DNA from 2 places in the Acidovorax sp. LjRoot74 genome. Region 2 is predicted to be linked to the other one. Evidence: predicted binding sites of a transcription regulator. Region 2 holds the regulator's gene; the other holds the start of a gene.
The links. Region 2 encodes FNR, which switches genes on or off when oxygen is low (the NO sensors DNR and NnrR bind a similar motif). Its sites were predicted from a motif close to TTGATNNNNATCAA; they were not measured.
Positions count from the first base shown of each region.

Region 1: a site for FNR is predicted at 3,916-3,929, ahead of cyoA (ubiquinol oxidase subunit II). Genes of this name have one in related genera too.

Region 1 is NZ_CAXUTI020000001.1:4,082,034-4,090,003, forward strand. It holds gene ybgC (tol-pal system-associated acyl-CoA thioesterase) at 1-89, shown strand, start outside; gene tolQ (protein TolQ) at 86-799, shown strand; gene ACSQ3O_RS19490 (ExbD/TolR family protein) at 815-1,243, shown strand; gene tolA (cell envelope integrity protein TolA) at 1,274-2,239, shown strand; gene ACSQ3O_RS19500 (MFS transporter) at 2,442-3,782, opposite strand; gene cyoA (ubiquinol oxidase subunit II) at 4,025-5,089, shown strand; gene cyoB (cytochrome o ubiquinol oxidase subunit I) at 5,114-7,123, shown strand; gene cyoC (cytochrome o ubiquinol oxidase subunit III) at 7,116-7,760, shown strand; gene cyoD (cytochrome o ubiquinol oxidase subunit IV) at 7,763-7,970, shown strand, end outside.
Region 2 is NZ_CAXUTI020000001.1:3,791,124-3,799,093, forward strand. It holds gene ACSQ3O_RS18000 (EAL domain-containing protein) at 1-345, opposite strand, end outside; gene ACSQ3O_RS18005 (HD-GYP domain-containing protein) at 342-1,643, opposite strand; gene ACSQ3O_RS18010 (sulfite exporter TauE/SafE family protein) at 1,903-2,658, opposite strand; gene hemN (oxygen-independent coproporphyrinogen III oxidase) at 2,664-4,046, opposite strand; gene fnr (fumarate/nitrate reduction transcriptional regulator Fnr) at 4,240-4,962, shown strand; gene ACSQ3O_RS18025 (hypothetical protein) at 5,074-5,367, opposite strand; gene ACSQ3O_RS18030 (FixH family protein) at 5,446-5,721, opposite strand; gene ccoG (cytochrome c oxidase accessory protein CcoG) at 5,791-7,236, opposite strand; gene ccoP (cytochrome-c oxidase, cbb3-type subunit III) at 7,324-7,970, opposite strand, start outside.

The DNA of each region.
Region 1 (7,970 bases), 290 kb from region 2:
AAGGCACCATCCGCATCGGATGGGTCGATGCCGCCACGATGCGCCCCGCAAGAATCCCGAGCACCCTTCTGGAACAACTCACACCATGAATTCCCAAAACATGTCCATCATCTCCCTGGTGCTGCACGCCAGCTGGGTGGTGCAACTCGTGATGCTGCTGCTGCTGGGCGTGTCGGTGGCGAGCTGGGCGGCCATCTTCCGCAAGCTGTTTGCCTTGAAGCGCGTGAAGACACTGAACGAGGATTTCGAGCGGGAGTTCTGGTCGGGCACCAGCCTCAATGACCTGTACGCCGCTGCCGCGCAAAATGCCAAGCAGGCGGGCCCCATGGAACGCATTTTTGCCAGCGGCATGCGCGAATACCAGAAGCTGCGCGAGCGCCGCATCGTGGACCCCGGCACGCTGCTCGATGGTGCCCGCCGTGCGATGCGCGCGAGCTTCCAGCGCGAGATGGATGTGGTGGAGTCCAGCCTGTCCTTCCTGGCCTCGGTCGGCTCGGTATCTCCGTATGTGGGTCTCTTCGGCACGGTGTGGGGCATCATGCACGCATTCACCGGCTTTGCAGGCATGGAACAGGTCACGCTGGCCACCGTGGCACCCGGCATTGCCGAAGCCCTGGTGGCCACGGCGATTGGCCTGTTTGCCGCCATCCCGGCCGTGATCGCCTACAACCGCTTTGCACGCGACATCGACCGCGTGGCCACGCACCAGGAGACCTTCATCGAGGAGTTCTCCAACATCCTGCAGCGCAATCTGGGCGCGCAGCCCGCGTCCTCGGGCCACACGGCCTCGGGCCACTGATCCGGGAGGCGCCCCATGCCCGCCATGGCATCCCGCGGCCGAGGCCGCCGCACCATCAACGAGATCAACATGGTCCCGTTCATCGACGTCATGCTGGTGCTGCTCATCATCTTCATGGTGACGGCGCCCATGCTCACCCCCGGCGTGGTCGATGTGCCCAGCGTCGGCAAGGGCAAGAACATGCCCAAGGTGGTGGCCCAGGTCATCGTCAACAAAGACGGCACGCTGCAGTTCAAGACGCCTGAAGCCACCCGCAGCCTGAACCAGCGCGAGATCGGCGATGCCGCGAGCCGCTGGCAAAAGGCCCAAGGCGCCGACAGCGCGAGCGCGGTGGTCATCAGCGCGGACAAGGGCGTGCAATACGAAAACGTGGTGAAAGCCATGGATGCCTTGCAAAAGGCGGGCGTGCAGCGTGTGGGCCTCTCCGTCAAACAAGGCGGTTGAACCGAATTCCCCCGCGCCGCTCTCACGCCCATGCAAGCCCACACCGACCGCGACCAGTTTGCCCCGCCCCGCCCCCCGGCTCGCCTGCGCGCCATCACGCTGGCGGTGCTGGTGCATGCGGTGCTGATTGGCGCACTCACCTGGGGCGTGAACTGGAAGAACACGGCCGACCAGCCCGCCGTAGAGGCTGAGCTGTGGGCTGCCGTGCCCACGCAAGCAGCGCCGCGCGCCGTGGAGCCGCCACCGCCTCCACCACCGCCGCCGGTGCAGCAGGTCACCCCGCCTGCCCCGCCGCCCCCGCCCGTGCGGGCCGCCGATCCGCCGGACACCCGTGAGGCCGACATCGCCATCGAGCGCGAGAAAAAGCGCCTGGAGCAGGAAAAGAAAGCCCGCGAGCAGCAGGAACTGCGCGAGAAGCGGGAGCGCGAACGCAAGGAAGAAGAACGCCGCGACCGCCTGGAGCAGGAGAAAAAAGAGCGCCTGCAAAAGGAAAAAGACAAGGAACAGCGCGAAAAGCAACTGGCCGAGCAGAAGAAGGCCGAGCAGGACAAGCAGAAGAAGCTGGCTGAAGACAAACGCAAGGCCGATGAGGCCGCCAAGCGCAAGGCAGACGCCGAGGCCAAGCAACTGGCCGAACAGCGCGAGGCCAACATGCGCCGCATCCAGGGCATGGCGGGGGCCACGGGGGGCGAGAACGCCACCGGCACCGCACAGCGCAGCGCCGGCCCGTCAGGCAGCTACGGCGGCAAGGTGGCAGCCAAGGTCAAGCCCAACATCGTGTACCCCGACGCGATCTCGGGCAACCCGCGTGCCGAGGTCGAGGTGCGCCTGTCGCCCGACGGCACCATCGTGGGCAAACGCCTGGTGCAGCCCAGCGGCAACAAGGCCTGGGACGATGCCGTGCTGCGTGCGCTGGACAAGACAGAGACCCTGCCGCGCGATGTGGACGGGCGGGTGCCGTCTTCGCTGACCATTGGCTTCAGGCCCCAGGACTGACACGGGATCGCACTCCATCCCGGCTGTTCAGACGGCGGTTCTGGCGAAGCCCGGCACAGCGCTCTGACCTGCCCAAAAAACAAAAACGCCCGGCATCTACCGGGCGTTTTTTCTATGCTTTTTTGGCCTCTACCGCCTGCTAGCCATGCCCAGGCAGCTATCAATACAGTAGCAAATCACCTGGGCGCCCTCAATCAGGCAGTTACCGATCCCGCCGCTCCATGCGGCGGTTCAGGTTCAGCGCGCCCAGCGTGCAGGCCACGCCCGACAGCAGGTACACCGTCACCGCCAGCAGTCCAAACTGGGCCGACAGGTACAGGGCCACCAGGGGGGCAAACGCCGCGCCGATGATCCAGGCCAGGTCGGCCGACAGGGCGGCGCCGGTGTAGCGGTACTGGGGCGAGAAATTGGCCGTCACGGTGCCCGAGGCCTGCCCATACGACAGGCCCAGCAGCACAAAGCCCAGCAGCAGGAACATGGTGCTGCCCACCTCGCCGGAGTTGAGCAGCACGGGAGCCATGAAGCTGAACACACCAATCAGCACCGCCATGCCGCCCAGCAGCTTGCGGCGGCCCAGGTGGTCCGACAGCCAGCCGGACACCATGATCGCGCCAGCGGCCAGGAAGGCGCCCACGATCTGCACGCCCAGGATCTGGGTGACGGGTTGCTCGGAATACAGCGTGATCCACGACAGCGGGAACACGGTGACCAGGTGGAACAGCGCAAAGCTGGCCAGCGCCGCAAACGCGCCCAGCAGCACGTTGCTGCCTTCGTCGCGCACCACGCGGCTCACGGGCACGGGTTGCAGTTCCCGGTCCTTGAGCAGCTCAGAGTACGACTGCCCCACCACCAGGCGCAGGCGCGCAAACAGGGCCACCACGTTCACGGCAAAGGCCACAAAGAAGGGATAGCGCCAGCCCCAGGCCAGGAACTCCTGCACGGAGAGGCTGCTGTACAGGTAGGCAAACAGGCCCGCCGCCAGCACAAAGCCCAGCGGTGCGCCCAACTGGCCGATCATGGCGTACCAGCCCCGACGCTCCTTGGGGGCCGACATGGCCAGCAGCGATGGCAGGCCGTCCCACGATCCGCCCAGCGCCAGCCCCTGGCCAACGCGCAGGATCAGCAGCGCCATCACGGCCGTCAGGCCCACATCCTTGTAACCGGGCAAAAACGCCATGCCCACCGTGCACACGCCCAGCAGGAAGAGTGCAACGGTCAGCTTGGTGCCCCGGCCCCAGCGCCGCTGGATGGCCATGGAGATGGCCGTACCCACCGGGCGCACGACAAAAGCGACCGCCAGCAGCGCAAAGCCCATCAGCGTGCCGTCCAGGCGCGACAGGAAGGGAAACAGGAAGGATGGGAAGACGAGAACGCAGGCGATCCCGAAAACGAAGAAGTCGAAATACTCGGACGAGCGTCCGATGATCACGCCCACAGCGATTTCGCTGGGGGTGACGTCTTCATGCGTATCAGCCCGCGAGAGAGAGGCGGGGCTTTCTTCAAAACCGGCCGCAGGGTAAGTGGCAGAGGCGGGGCTGCTCATGAACAAGGCTCCTTGTCGTTGTGTGAATAAGACAACACCGTTCTACACGCAAGTCGAACCGCCCACAAGTGCGGTTTCACTGATCTGACTGCAGGGCAACGCACCTCCATGCACCAAAACGGGGCAAGCCTCGTTGACCTTGGACAAAATGTCCAATGTACAAATTCGCTAGGGCTATTACATTCGGCGGCACTCCGTTATCCGCGTTTACCCGTAATTAAACGCCCCGATTGCGCTTCCACATGCCCAAACTCTCACTCCCCCGCATACCCGCCTGGCTGGCCGCCATGGCTGCCCTCGGCAGCCTGGCAGGCTGCAGCAAGGCGGTCGTCCTCAACCCCGCTGGCGACATCGCTGCGCAGCAAGGCCACATGGTCATCCAGGCCACGCTGCTGATGCTGATCATCATCGTGCCGGTGATCGCCCTGACCCTGTGGTTTGCCTGGAAGTACCGCCAGAACAACGCCGCCAACACCGAAGACGACTACGACCCTGACTGGCACCACTCGACCTCGCTGGAGCTGGTGATCTGGACGGTACCCCTCTTGATCATCATTGCCCTGGGCGCGCTGACCTGGATCGGCACCCACAAGCTCGACCCCTACCGCCCGCTGGACCGCATCTCGGCCACCAAGCCGCTGGATGCGCAATCCACCCCCCTGGAAGTGCAGGTGGTGGCCATGGACTGGAAGTGGCTGTTCTTCTACCCCGAACTGGGCATTGCCACGGTGAACGAGCTGGCCGCGCCAGTGGACCGCCCCATTTTGTTCAAGCTCACCGCCACGTCCACGATGAACGCGTTCTACGTGCCCGACCTGGCCGGCATGATCTACGCCATGCCCGGCATGCAGACCGAGCTGAACGCCGTGATCAACCAACCCGGCGTGTACAAGGGCATGTCCTCGCACTACAGCGGCTCGGGCTTCTCGGGCATGACTTTCAAGTTCCATGGCCTGAGCCAGGGTGACTTCGACCAGTGGGTTGCCAAGAACAAGTCCGAAGGCAAGCCCCTCACGCGCCAGGTCTACATGGATCTGGTCAAGCCCAGCGAGCGCGACCCCGTGCAGCGCTTTGCCAGCGTGGAAGACGGCCTGTACGACAAGGTGCTCAACCGCTGCGTCGAAGACGGCAAGATGTGCATGCACCACATGATGTCCATCGACGAGCGCGGTGGCGAGGCCTTCATGAAGGCCCAGGGCCTGAACCTGCCCCAGGACGTGTGCACCGTGGACAACGCCGCCCAGGTGGTGGCCGCCCTCGAAGCGCGCCACGCCACGGTCTACGACCGCACCCTCTCCCGCCAATGATCCGCGCATAAGAGACTGACGAACATGTCCACCTCACCCGTTGTAACCGAACCGCATTGGGCCCTGGGCCGAATCACCTGGGACTCCATACCGATGGCGCATGAGCCCATCGTGCTGTGGACCTTCATCGCCACCCTGCTGGGTGGCCTGGCCGTCATGGCCGCCATCACCAAATTCCGGCTCTGGGGCCCGCTGTGGCGCGACTGGATCTGCAGCATTGACCACAAGCGCATCGGCATCATGTACATGATCCTGGGCCTGGTGATGCTGCTGCGCGGCTTTGCCGACGCCGTGATGATGCGCCTGCAACAGGCCATGGCCTTTGGCGACAACATGGGCTACCTGCCGCCGCACCACTATGACCAGATCTTCACCGCCCACGGCGTGATCATGATCTTCTTCGTGGCGATGCCGCTGGTCACGGGCCTGATGAACTACCTCGTGCCACTGCAGATTGGTGCGCGCGACGTGTCGTTCCCGTTCCTGAACAACTTCAGCTTCTGGATGACCACGGCGGGCGCCGTGCTGGTGATGGTGTCGCTGTTCCTGGGCGAGTTCTCCACTGCGGGCTGGCTGGCGCTCTCGAACCTGGGGGCGCAGAACCCGGGGGTGGGGCTGGACTACTACATCTGGGCACTGCAGATTGCCGGGGTGGGCACCACGCTCTCGGGCATCAACCTGATCGTCACCATCATCAAGATGCGTGCGCCCGGCATGAACCTGATGCGCATGCCCGTCTTCACCTGGACGGCCCTGTGCACCAACGCTCTAATCGTGGCGTCCTTCCCCGTGCTCACCGCAGCCCTGGTGCTGATGTCGCTGGACCGCTACGCTGGCACCAACTTCTTCACGAACGACCTGGGCGGCAACCCCATGCTGTACGTGAACCTGATCTGGATCTGGGGCCACCCCGAGGTCTACATCCTGATCCTGCCTTGCTTCGGCATCTTCTCCGAAGTGGTGGCCACGTTCTGCCGCAAGCGCCTGTTCGGCTACACCTCCATGGTCTACGCCACGGTGGTGATCACCATCCTGTCGTACCTGGTGTGGCTGCACCACTTCTTCACCATGGGCTCCGGCGCCAGCGTGAACACCTTCTTCGGCATCACCACGATGATCATCTCGATCCCCACAGGCGCGAAGATCTTCAACTGGCTGTTCACCATGTACAAGGGCCGCATCCGCTTCGAGCTGCCCATGATGTGGACCGTGGCCTTCATGGTGACGTTCGCCATCGGCGGCATGACCGGCGTGCTGCTGGCCGTGCCCCCGGCCGACTTCGTGCTGCACAACAGCCTGTTCCTGATCGCCCACTTCCACAACGTGATCATTGGCGGCGTGCTGTTCGGCCTGTTTGCCGGCATCAACTACTGGTATCCCAAGGCCTTTGGCTACAAGCTCGACCGCACCTGGGGCCTGCGCTCCTTCTGGCTGTGGGTGGTGGGCTTCTGGGTGGCGTTTGGCCCGCTGTATGTGCTGGGCCTGATGGGCGTCACGCGCCGTGCCAACCACTTTGAAGACCCGTCGCTGCAGATCTGGTTCGTGATCGCCGCCATCGGCGCCGCGATGATTGCGGCAGGCATTGCCTGCTTCCTGATCCAGATCGTGGTGAGCTACCTCAAGCGCGACCAGCTGCGCGACCACACGGGCGACCCCTGGGACGCGCGCACGCTGGAATGGGCCACGTCTTCGCCCCCGCCCAACTACAACTTCGCCTTCACCCCCGTGGTGCATGAGATCGATGCCTGGTGGGACATGAAGAAACATGGCTACCAGCGTCCTTTGAGTGGCTATGCGCCCATCCACATGCCCGCCAACACCGGCTCGGGTGCGGTGATCTCGGCGCTGTCGCTGGTGCTGGGCTTTGCGCTGATCTGGCACATGTGGCTGCTGGCCGGTGTGTCGTTCGCTGGCGTGATCCTGGCGGCCATCATCCACACCTTCAACTACAAGCGCGACTTCTACATTCCCGCCTCTGAAGTGACAGAGACGGAAAACCTCCGCACCCTACAACTGCGTGCCAGCCATGTCTGATATCCGTTACACCCCTGGCGCGGCAGGCGCCGCAAGCGCAGCCCTGCCGCTGCGCCAATACCACCCCGCGCACGAGCCGCACCCCGAGAACGGCACGGCCCTGGGCTTCTGGCTGTACCTGATGAGCGACTGCCTCATCTTCGCCGCCCTGTTTGCAACCTATGGCGTGCTGGGCCGCAGCTATGCGGCGGGCCCCACGGGCGCGCAGCTGTTCGACCTGACGCTGGTGGCCATCAACACGGCCTTCCTGCTGCTGTCGTCCATCACCTTCGGCTTTGCCATGCTGCGCAAGCAGCAGAACGACGTGAAGGGCACGCTGGTGTGGCTGGCTGTGACGGGCTTCTTCGGCCTGTGCTTCCTGGGCCTCGAACTCTATGAATTTGCCCACCTGATCCACCAGGGCGCCACGCCCCAGCGCAGCGCCTTCCTGTCGGCCTTCTTCACGCTGGTGGGCACGCACGGCCTGCACGTGACCTTCGGCCTCATCTGGCTGGTGGTGCTGATGGTGCAGATCGGCAAACACGGCCTGATCCACGAGAACAAACGCCGCCTGATGTGCCTGTCGATGTTCTGGCACTTTCTGGACGTGGTCTGGATCGGCGTCTTCACCTTTGTGTATCTGATGGGGGTGCTGTAACTATGAGCGCACAACACACAACACACGCACACGATGCACACAGCCATGGCGGCCACGATGACCACCACGGCGACCACCATGGCGATGTGGGGCCGCACAGCAGCCTGCGCGACTACACGATCGGCTTCGTGCTGTCGGTCATCCTCACGGCCATCCCGTTCTGGCTGGTCATGGCCAAGGTGATTGCCGACCGCAACACCGCCGTGCTGG
Region 2 (7,970 bases):
ACTGCGGTCCAGCATGGTCAGCATGAAGGCCGTGCGCCCGTCCTGCCCCCAAGGCACCCGCGTCACATGCCGGTCCACAGGCACCAGCAGGCCATTGGCACGCACCAGGCTGGTGTACGAATGAATCCCCGCCGCAATCACTTCGGGAGGCTCTGCCCAGAAAGCCTGGTCCTGGGGAGTGGCAGCCAGTCCCAGCACGGGCTTGCCGACCATGTCGGCCACAGGCATGCCCACCAGCCGTTCTGCGGCTGCATTGGCATGCAGGATGAGATGGTGCGCCTCATCGACCAGCCAGACGGCTTCCTGCAGACCGTCTAGCCAGCCATGCGATTGCAAGTCGGTCACGTACCCGCCTCTTCGGGGCCGGGGCTGACCGCTCGCTCAAAAAAGTAACAAATGCGCTGCCGGGGCGAAAGATAGTCCAAGGCATCGCGAGGCAGCTGCGCTGGCTTGAGACTGCGGCGGATACCCAGCTCCGGCACGGTTTCCAGGTCCAGGATAGGGGCCTCATCCTTGGGCACCCGGGAATCATGGACGATGACCTTGGGTCGCAAGGGACGCGACGAATTCACCGAGGCCACAATCGCATAGCGGTCGTTGACCAGCTGGACGATGGAGCCGGGCGGATACACCCCCATCATGCGGATAAACGCGCCAAGCACCACGGAATCAAACTTCGCCTTGAGCTGGGCAAAGATGACGGACAGCGCCTCGTGGGGCGTGAGGGCATCAACACCGATGGCTGGATTGCACATGCGGTCATACCGGTTGACAAGCGCGAGCACCTGGCTCGCCCGCCCCAGGTCCGCTCCAGTGAGCCGCTGCGGAAACCCGCTGCCATCGGCCATTTCGTGGTGACGGGCCACAGCCACCACCACCGCCTCAGGAAACCCCATGCGTTTGGCCATCGCCACGGATTCCGCCACATGGGTCTCATACCGTGAGCGCTCCATCAGGGGCATGGAAGGGGTAGGTTGCCGCAGGTTCGGCGGCAGTTTGAGCTTACCCAGGTCGTGGATCAGTGCCGCCACTCCCAGGTCGTGCAACTCCTCGCTCTTCATGCCCAGGGCACGGCCCAGCAGGAGCGAAATGACCATCACGTTGATAGGGTGGAGGGCATTGCGCTCGCCCACCCCCTCTGACAGCAACCGGATCACCGAGTCTCCGTTTTCCAGCAGCTCGGAAACGCAGCCGGACACCAGCACCACGCCCTTGTCGCGCGCTTGATCGGGGTGTTCGGACACCGCCCGCTCCATCGCCTGGTACTGCCGGGTGGCTTCGGCGAATCGCTGGTTGCAGGCAGCCAGCGCCTTGTTCTGGGCCTCCAGCAGCTGCCGCCGCCGCAAGGCTTCGGTATCCACCGCCGCCGGGACACCCGGGGCAGCATCCAGGCCGTTCGCTGGGGGTGCCACCATCTCCGGCACGCTCCAGGCTGCGGGCACCAGCTCCTTGAGCGCGGGATCGCTCTTTTTGGGGAGATACCGCACCTCGGTCAACCCCAGTCCGCGCAAGGTCGCAATCTGCTCGGCCGACGCCACCCGGAAACTGCTGGTCGGAAAAGGATGATGCATCCAGCCCACATCGAGCTGGATGTACATGCCGACCCGCAGTTGGCTGATGTCGATGAGGATGGAGGAGTTCACTTCAGGCGCACGCGAAACATGGAGACATCAATGCCACCAATAGTTACGCAGATTATCACCAGTTACGGAGGCTTGTCTAAGGAGCAGAACCCCATCGCTGCGATACGGCAACACTTGGTAGGCATGTGCCCCCAAAGTGCGCAGAACATGGCAGTTGCGCCCGAAAACAAGGCCAGCCAGGTGTAGTGTCGGCCCGCTCACTACCCTGGGGTCACCCCCTCCCAACCGCCTTCTTACAGCTGTCCGCCAACGGCAAGCATCAGCGACACCAAAGTGAAGGCTTGTAGATCAGGTCCATCCAGAGCGCCCAGGCTGCAACGGCACAGAGCAAGCCCCCCGCAATCCGGGTGCCCCATTCGGCGCGGGCCAGATTCAGGCGGCGCCGGAGGCGGCTCCATGCCCACGGGCCGCCGACAAGCCAGACACCGCTGCCCACGCCAAAAAGCGCCATGCACAGCGCCCCTTCCAGGGGCCCGCCGCTCAACGCGGCCACCAGCAGCGCCGAATAAAGCAACCCGCAAGGCATCAATGCCCAGAGCACACCCGCCACCAGCACACCGCCCGGCGCACTCACCCACGGTCGTACACGCCCCCAGACGGCTCGCCCGGCCTGTTCCACCCAGGCGGGCTGGCGCGACTGCACCATCATCATCAAGCCCCAGGCCATGACGGCCACATGCATCAGGGTCCACGCAGGGCGCAAGGCCGTGGTCTGCTGCGTGAGCCAGGCCAGGCTGTCCATGGCCAGAGCAGCCAGCGCCCCTGCAGCCGCGTACCCCACCAAACGCCCCCCATGAAATGCGACACCACGCAGGGCCACACCACCACGCGGCGCCCAGTGCACGGCCTGCCCTACTGCAGCCTCTCGCTGCGTGCCGCCCCGTCCACCCGCTGCGGCGGCATGCTCCGCTCCCTGCCCGACCAGTGCGCCACAGGGTGCGGCGCACATGGCCAAGCAATGGGACCCGCCTGCGAGCCCCATGAGCAAAGCCGTCCAGGCGACCGTTGCAAGCATAGGACTCAGATGATGCGCGAAAACCGGGCGCGGTTGCGGTCTGCCTGCAGATAGCGGTCGAACACCATGGCAATGCCGCGCACAAAGAACCACCCCATGGCAGTCACCTCAATCCCTTCAGGCCCTACCCGCACCAACCCCTGCTCCGCCATGTCTTCGAGCTGGGCGATTTCGGCTGCAAAGTACTGCCGCACGTCGATCAACCAGGCCTGCTCCATGGATTCATAGAGCAACTCACCCTGGCACATCAGGGCCATGATGGCGGCGCGCCGCACAAGGTCGTCGCGCGTCAGCGCCAGTCCGCGCACCACCGGCAGGCGCCCCTGGTCGAGAAAGTCGTAGTACTCATCCAGCGTCTTGGAATTCTGGCTGTAGGTGGCGCCCACCCGGCCAATGGCAGACACGCCCAGGCCGATCAGGTCACAGTCGGGCTGTGTACTGTAGCCCTGGAAGTTGCGGTGCAAGCGCCCTTGCCGCTTGGCCACGGCCAGGGCATCTGAGGGCAGTGCAAAGTGGTCCATGCCCACATAGACATACCCCGCCTCCATGAATGCATCCAGCGAACGCGAGAGCATGGACAGCTTGCTCGACGCGGTAGGCAGCTCGGCCGACACAATGCGACGCTGGGGCTTGAAACGCTCGGGCAGGTGCGCGTAGGCATACAGCGCGATGCGGTCGGGACGAAGCTGTGCCACCTGCGCCAAGGTGCGGTCAAACGACTCGGGCGTCTGGCGTGGAAGGCCGTAGATCAGGTCCACATTCACCGAATCAAAACCCAGCGAACGAGCAGACTCCACCAGCGCAAACACCTGCTCGGCGGGCTGGATGCGGTGCACGGCCTTTTGCACTTCCGCGTCGAAATCCTGCACACCAAAACTCAGACGGTTGAACCCCAGCTCAGCCAGCAAGGCCAGCCGATCGGCATTGACGGTACGTGGATCCACCTCGATGGAATATTCGCCGCCCGGCGCGAGCGTGAAGCTGCGCTTGAGCATGGCCATGAGTTCGCGCAGACCTGCATCAGACAGGAACGTGGGCGTGCCGCCCCCCAGGTGCAACTGGCTCACGACCTGCCCCACGCCGCAATGGGCGGTGTGCAGATCAATCTCGCGGCTCAGGTAGCGCAGATAAACCTCTGCGCGATCGTGGTGCTTGGTGATGATCTTGTTGCAGGCGCAGTAGTAGCACAACGATTCGCAGAACGGAATGTGCACATACAGGGACAGGGGCAGGGCCTTGGCCACCGAGCCCGTCCGGCGTTGCTCCAACGCGAGGATGTAGTCCTCCTGCCCAAACGCCTCGACAAAACGATCAGCTGTCGGATAGGAGGTATAGCGGGGTCCCGGCACGTCGAAACGGCGCAGGAGATCGGGCGAAACAGCAGTCATGGGGGAATATCCTTGCGTACACCCTGACTGTGCCGTACCCTTAGGAACATGTCCTTGACCTGCATCAAGTGAACAATCAGGCCGACCAGCGACAATTTGATGCATGTCAGTCGCTCAGATGCCCCCGAAGGCCTTCCCAGCTTTTCGCATCGGGCACGATATGCTCGACGCTCCACCCCTAGCTCATGTGCCTATGAACCCGCTCACCATCAAAGTCGCCTGCTCCAACTGCAACCTGCGCGAGCTGTGCATGCCCGTGGGCCTGAACGAAGAGCAACTGCAGCGCATCGACGAGGTTGTTGCCGTTCGCCGCAAGGTCAAGCGCGGTGGCACGCTATTCCGCAACGGCGAATCCTTCACCTCACTCTACGCCATCCGCACCGGCTTTTTCAAGACCTGCGTGGCCACAGAAGACGGCCGCGATCAGGTCACGGGTTTCCAGATGGCGGGCGAAATCATCGGCCTTGACGGCATCGTGAACGACCACCACACCTGCGACGCAGTGGCCTTGGAGGATGCAGAGGTCTGCGTCATGCCCTTCGACCGCATCGAAGAACTGTCTCGTGAGGTCACGGCCCTGCAGCACCATGTGCACAAGATCATGAGCCGCGAGATCGTGCGCGAACACGGCGTGATGCTGCTCTTGGGCAGCATGCGCGCCGAAGAGCGCCTCGCCGCCTTCTTGCTGAACCTGGTGCAGCGCCTGCATGCGCGGGGCTTCTCGCAGTCCGAACTGGTGCTGCGCATGACCCGCGAAGAAATCGGCAGCTACCTGGGCCTGAAACTCGAAACCGTGAGCCGCACCTTCTCCAAGTTTGTGGAAGAAGGCATTGTGGAAGTCAAACAGCGCCATGTCCGCATCCTGGACACGGACGCCCTCAAGCGCATCGTGAATAGCCAGCAGGCCTGCCACTGACTTTGTAAGAGCCCTCGCCGGGCGATCAACTGCTGCCTGCCACATTTGGTGCCGATTTCAGTGCAAAGCAAACCGGCTGCCTAGCAGCCAGCACCGTACCCCACACCGCACTCAAGAGCAGGACGATGTCTTGCGGCAGTCATCCGGCCGCTCGCCCTCTGGCACCGGGCAACGGTTCAGCTCAAAAGGTGACATGGCCAGCAGCGTAGTCAGCGCACTGCTGGCCATGGTGACAACCCAGAACGCAAAAAAAGCCAGGGTATAGACCCCTTGCCGTGACAGCGCCAGCGGCTGGCCGAACCAGTGCAGGTCCTGCGGGTCCACCATCGCAAAAACAAGCATCTCCAGCACACCCGCCATCAAGAAGGCGGGCCATGCAATCCACATCAGGCGTTGCGTCCACATATCGTTCCTGTCTCCCGGGGTGGCTCATTGGTAGCAAGGTGGCACCCTATCCTTGGGCTGCCATGGCCTCGCACAGTTTCAACGTGGCTGGTCCTGCACCGGTGTGGCGGCATGATTGCGGCCCTTCATGGCCGGTGCCAGGCTCTTCTCGGGGGCTTCCAGCGTCTGGTTGATCTCGATTCCCTTGCGGTAATAGTCTTCCGCCACCACAGGGTCTGGCCGAGACACTGCCAGCCAAAGGGTCACAAAACCCGCGACGATCACGATGGCCGGGCCGGCAATCACCAGCCAGACATGGCCAAATTTCCACCAGGGGGCTGCTTCAGCCTGGGCAATGGCTGGGTTTGAAGACATGGCGACTTACTCCTTCACATTCATCTCGATCAACACAAGGCCAGGTCGGGCCTTGCACCGGGGCGCCACTCAGCGTGGCACCAGGAACACAGATTTTTCAGACACATGGGCAGCAGCGCCCACCGCCTGCACATCAAACTGCACGGCATGGGAACCCGGGCTTGCAGAACCATACGGTATCTGCAAGCGCACCGCCACCCAGCGCGACTCGGCCGCACCGATGTCCACTTCGGCGTCGGAGGACACCTCCAGGCCTTCCAGCCCCCGCGCACTGATGCGATAGCGTTGTTCGCCCTCCGTCGCGTTCATGATCTGCAGACGGTAGATGTTCTCCAGCTTGCCCCCAGCCACGATGCGCGACAGCGCTGCGCGGTCCCGCACCACATCGACCTTGAGCGGGGTCCGCACGACCAGGCTGGCCAGCATGGCCACACACAAGGCCAGCAGCACGGCGCTGTAGATCAGCACACGGGGCCGCAGCACACGCCGCAACATCTGCGACTGGGTCCACCGCTGGGCCACACCGTTCTGGGTGGAATAGCGGATCAGCCCCCGGGGATACTGCATCTTGTCCATGACCGTGTTGCACGCATCCACGCACAGGCCACAGCCAATACATTCGTACTGCAGACCCTTGCGGATGTCGATGCCCACCGGGCAGACCTGCACACACAACGAGCAGTCAATACAGTCGCCCAGCCCCTGCGCCTTGTAGTCGATGTTCTTCTTGCGCGGGCCGCGCTGCTCGCCGCGTTCGGGGTCGTAGGTCACGATCAGCGTGTCCTTGTCGAACATCGCACTCTGGAACCGCGCATACGGGCACATGTACTTGCAGACCTGCTCGCGCATGTAGCCGGCATTGCCGTAGGTGGCAAAGCCATAAAACAGCACCCAGAAAATCTGCCAGCCGCCCTGCAGTGCCAGCAACTCGCTGCCCAGCTCGCGGATGGGCACGAAGTACCCCACGAACGTGAATCCGGTCCACAAGGCCACAGCGATCCACACCACCTGCTTGAAGAACTTCTTGCGGATCTTCTCGAAGGTCCAGGGGCCGTTGTCCAGCCGCAGCCGCGCACTGCGATCACCTTCGATCTTGTGCTCGATCCACATGAACATTTCGGTGTAGACAGTCTGCGGGCATGCAAAACCACACCAAAGCCGCCCCGCCACTGCCGTGAAGAGAAACAGCGACAGCGCCGAGATGATCAAGAGCCCCGTGAGGTAGATGAAATCCTGCGGGTACAGCACCAACCCAAAGATGTAGAACCGGCGCGCGCCCAGATCGAACAGCACCATCTGGCGCTGCCCCCATTCAAACCAGGGCAGACAGTAAAACACGATCTGCGTGAGCAGCACCATGCCCCAGCGCCAGCGCGCAAACAGGCCGCTGATGGAGCGCGGATAGATCTTTTTCTGTGCTTCGTACAGCGAGATGATCTCGCCCTGAGCAGACGGCTCGGACGCCACGGGTGCGATGGGAATGACCTTGCGAGCAGGCTCGCCGGGGGGCTTCATGGTGTCAATTTACTCACAGGGAGTTAAACAGCCTAACAACAAAGGAGCCAGGCAACCACCGCCGGTGCGGTCGCCTGGCAACATCGGTCAACGCGCGGCAGCCGCCTGCTTGCCGTTCGACAAACTCCAGACATAGGCCGACAGGACCCCGATCTGGGCCTCCGTCAGCTTGTCGGCCTGCGCGGGCATCTGGTTGACTTTGCCGTTGTTGATCATGGCGGTGATCGCCGCCTCGCCCCAGCCATGCAACCAGATATCGTCCGTGAGATTGGGGGCGCCCAGGGCCTGATTGCCCTTGCCGTCCATGCCATGGCAGGCAGCGCATGCCGTGAACTTGGACTTGCCCAGCGAAGCGCGCAGCGAGTCGTGCGGGCTGCCCGACAGGCTCAGGACGTAGTGCGACAGGTTGCGCACATCTTCTGGCGAACCCACGGCAGCAGCCATGGGGGGCATGTTGCCGATACGGCCCTTTTCCAGGGTTTCGCGGATCTTCTCAGGCGTGCCGCCGTGCAGCCAGTCGCCGTCGGCCAGGTTGGGAAAGCCCTTGCTGCCGCGTGCATCCGAGCCGTGGCACTGTGCGCAGTTGTTCATGAACAGGCGCTCGCCAATGGCGTGGGCTTGCGGGTCCACCGCCACTTCTTCGGGCTTCATGGAGGCAAAACGGGCGTACAGCGGCTCCAGCTCCGCCTTCGCCTTGGCCATTTCGGCTTCGTACTCACCCTTTTGCGTCCAGT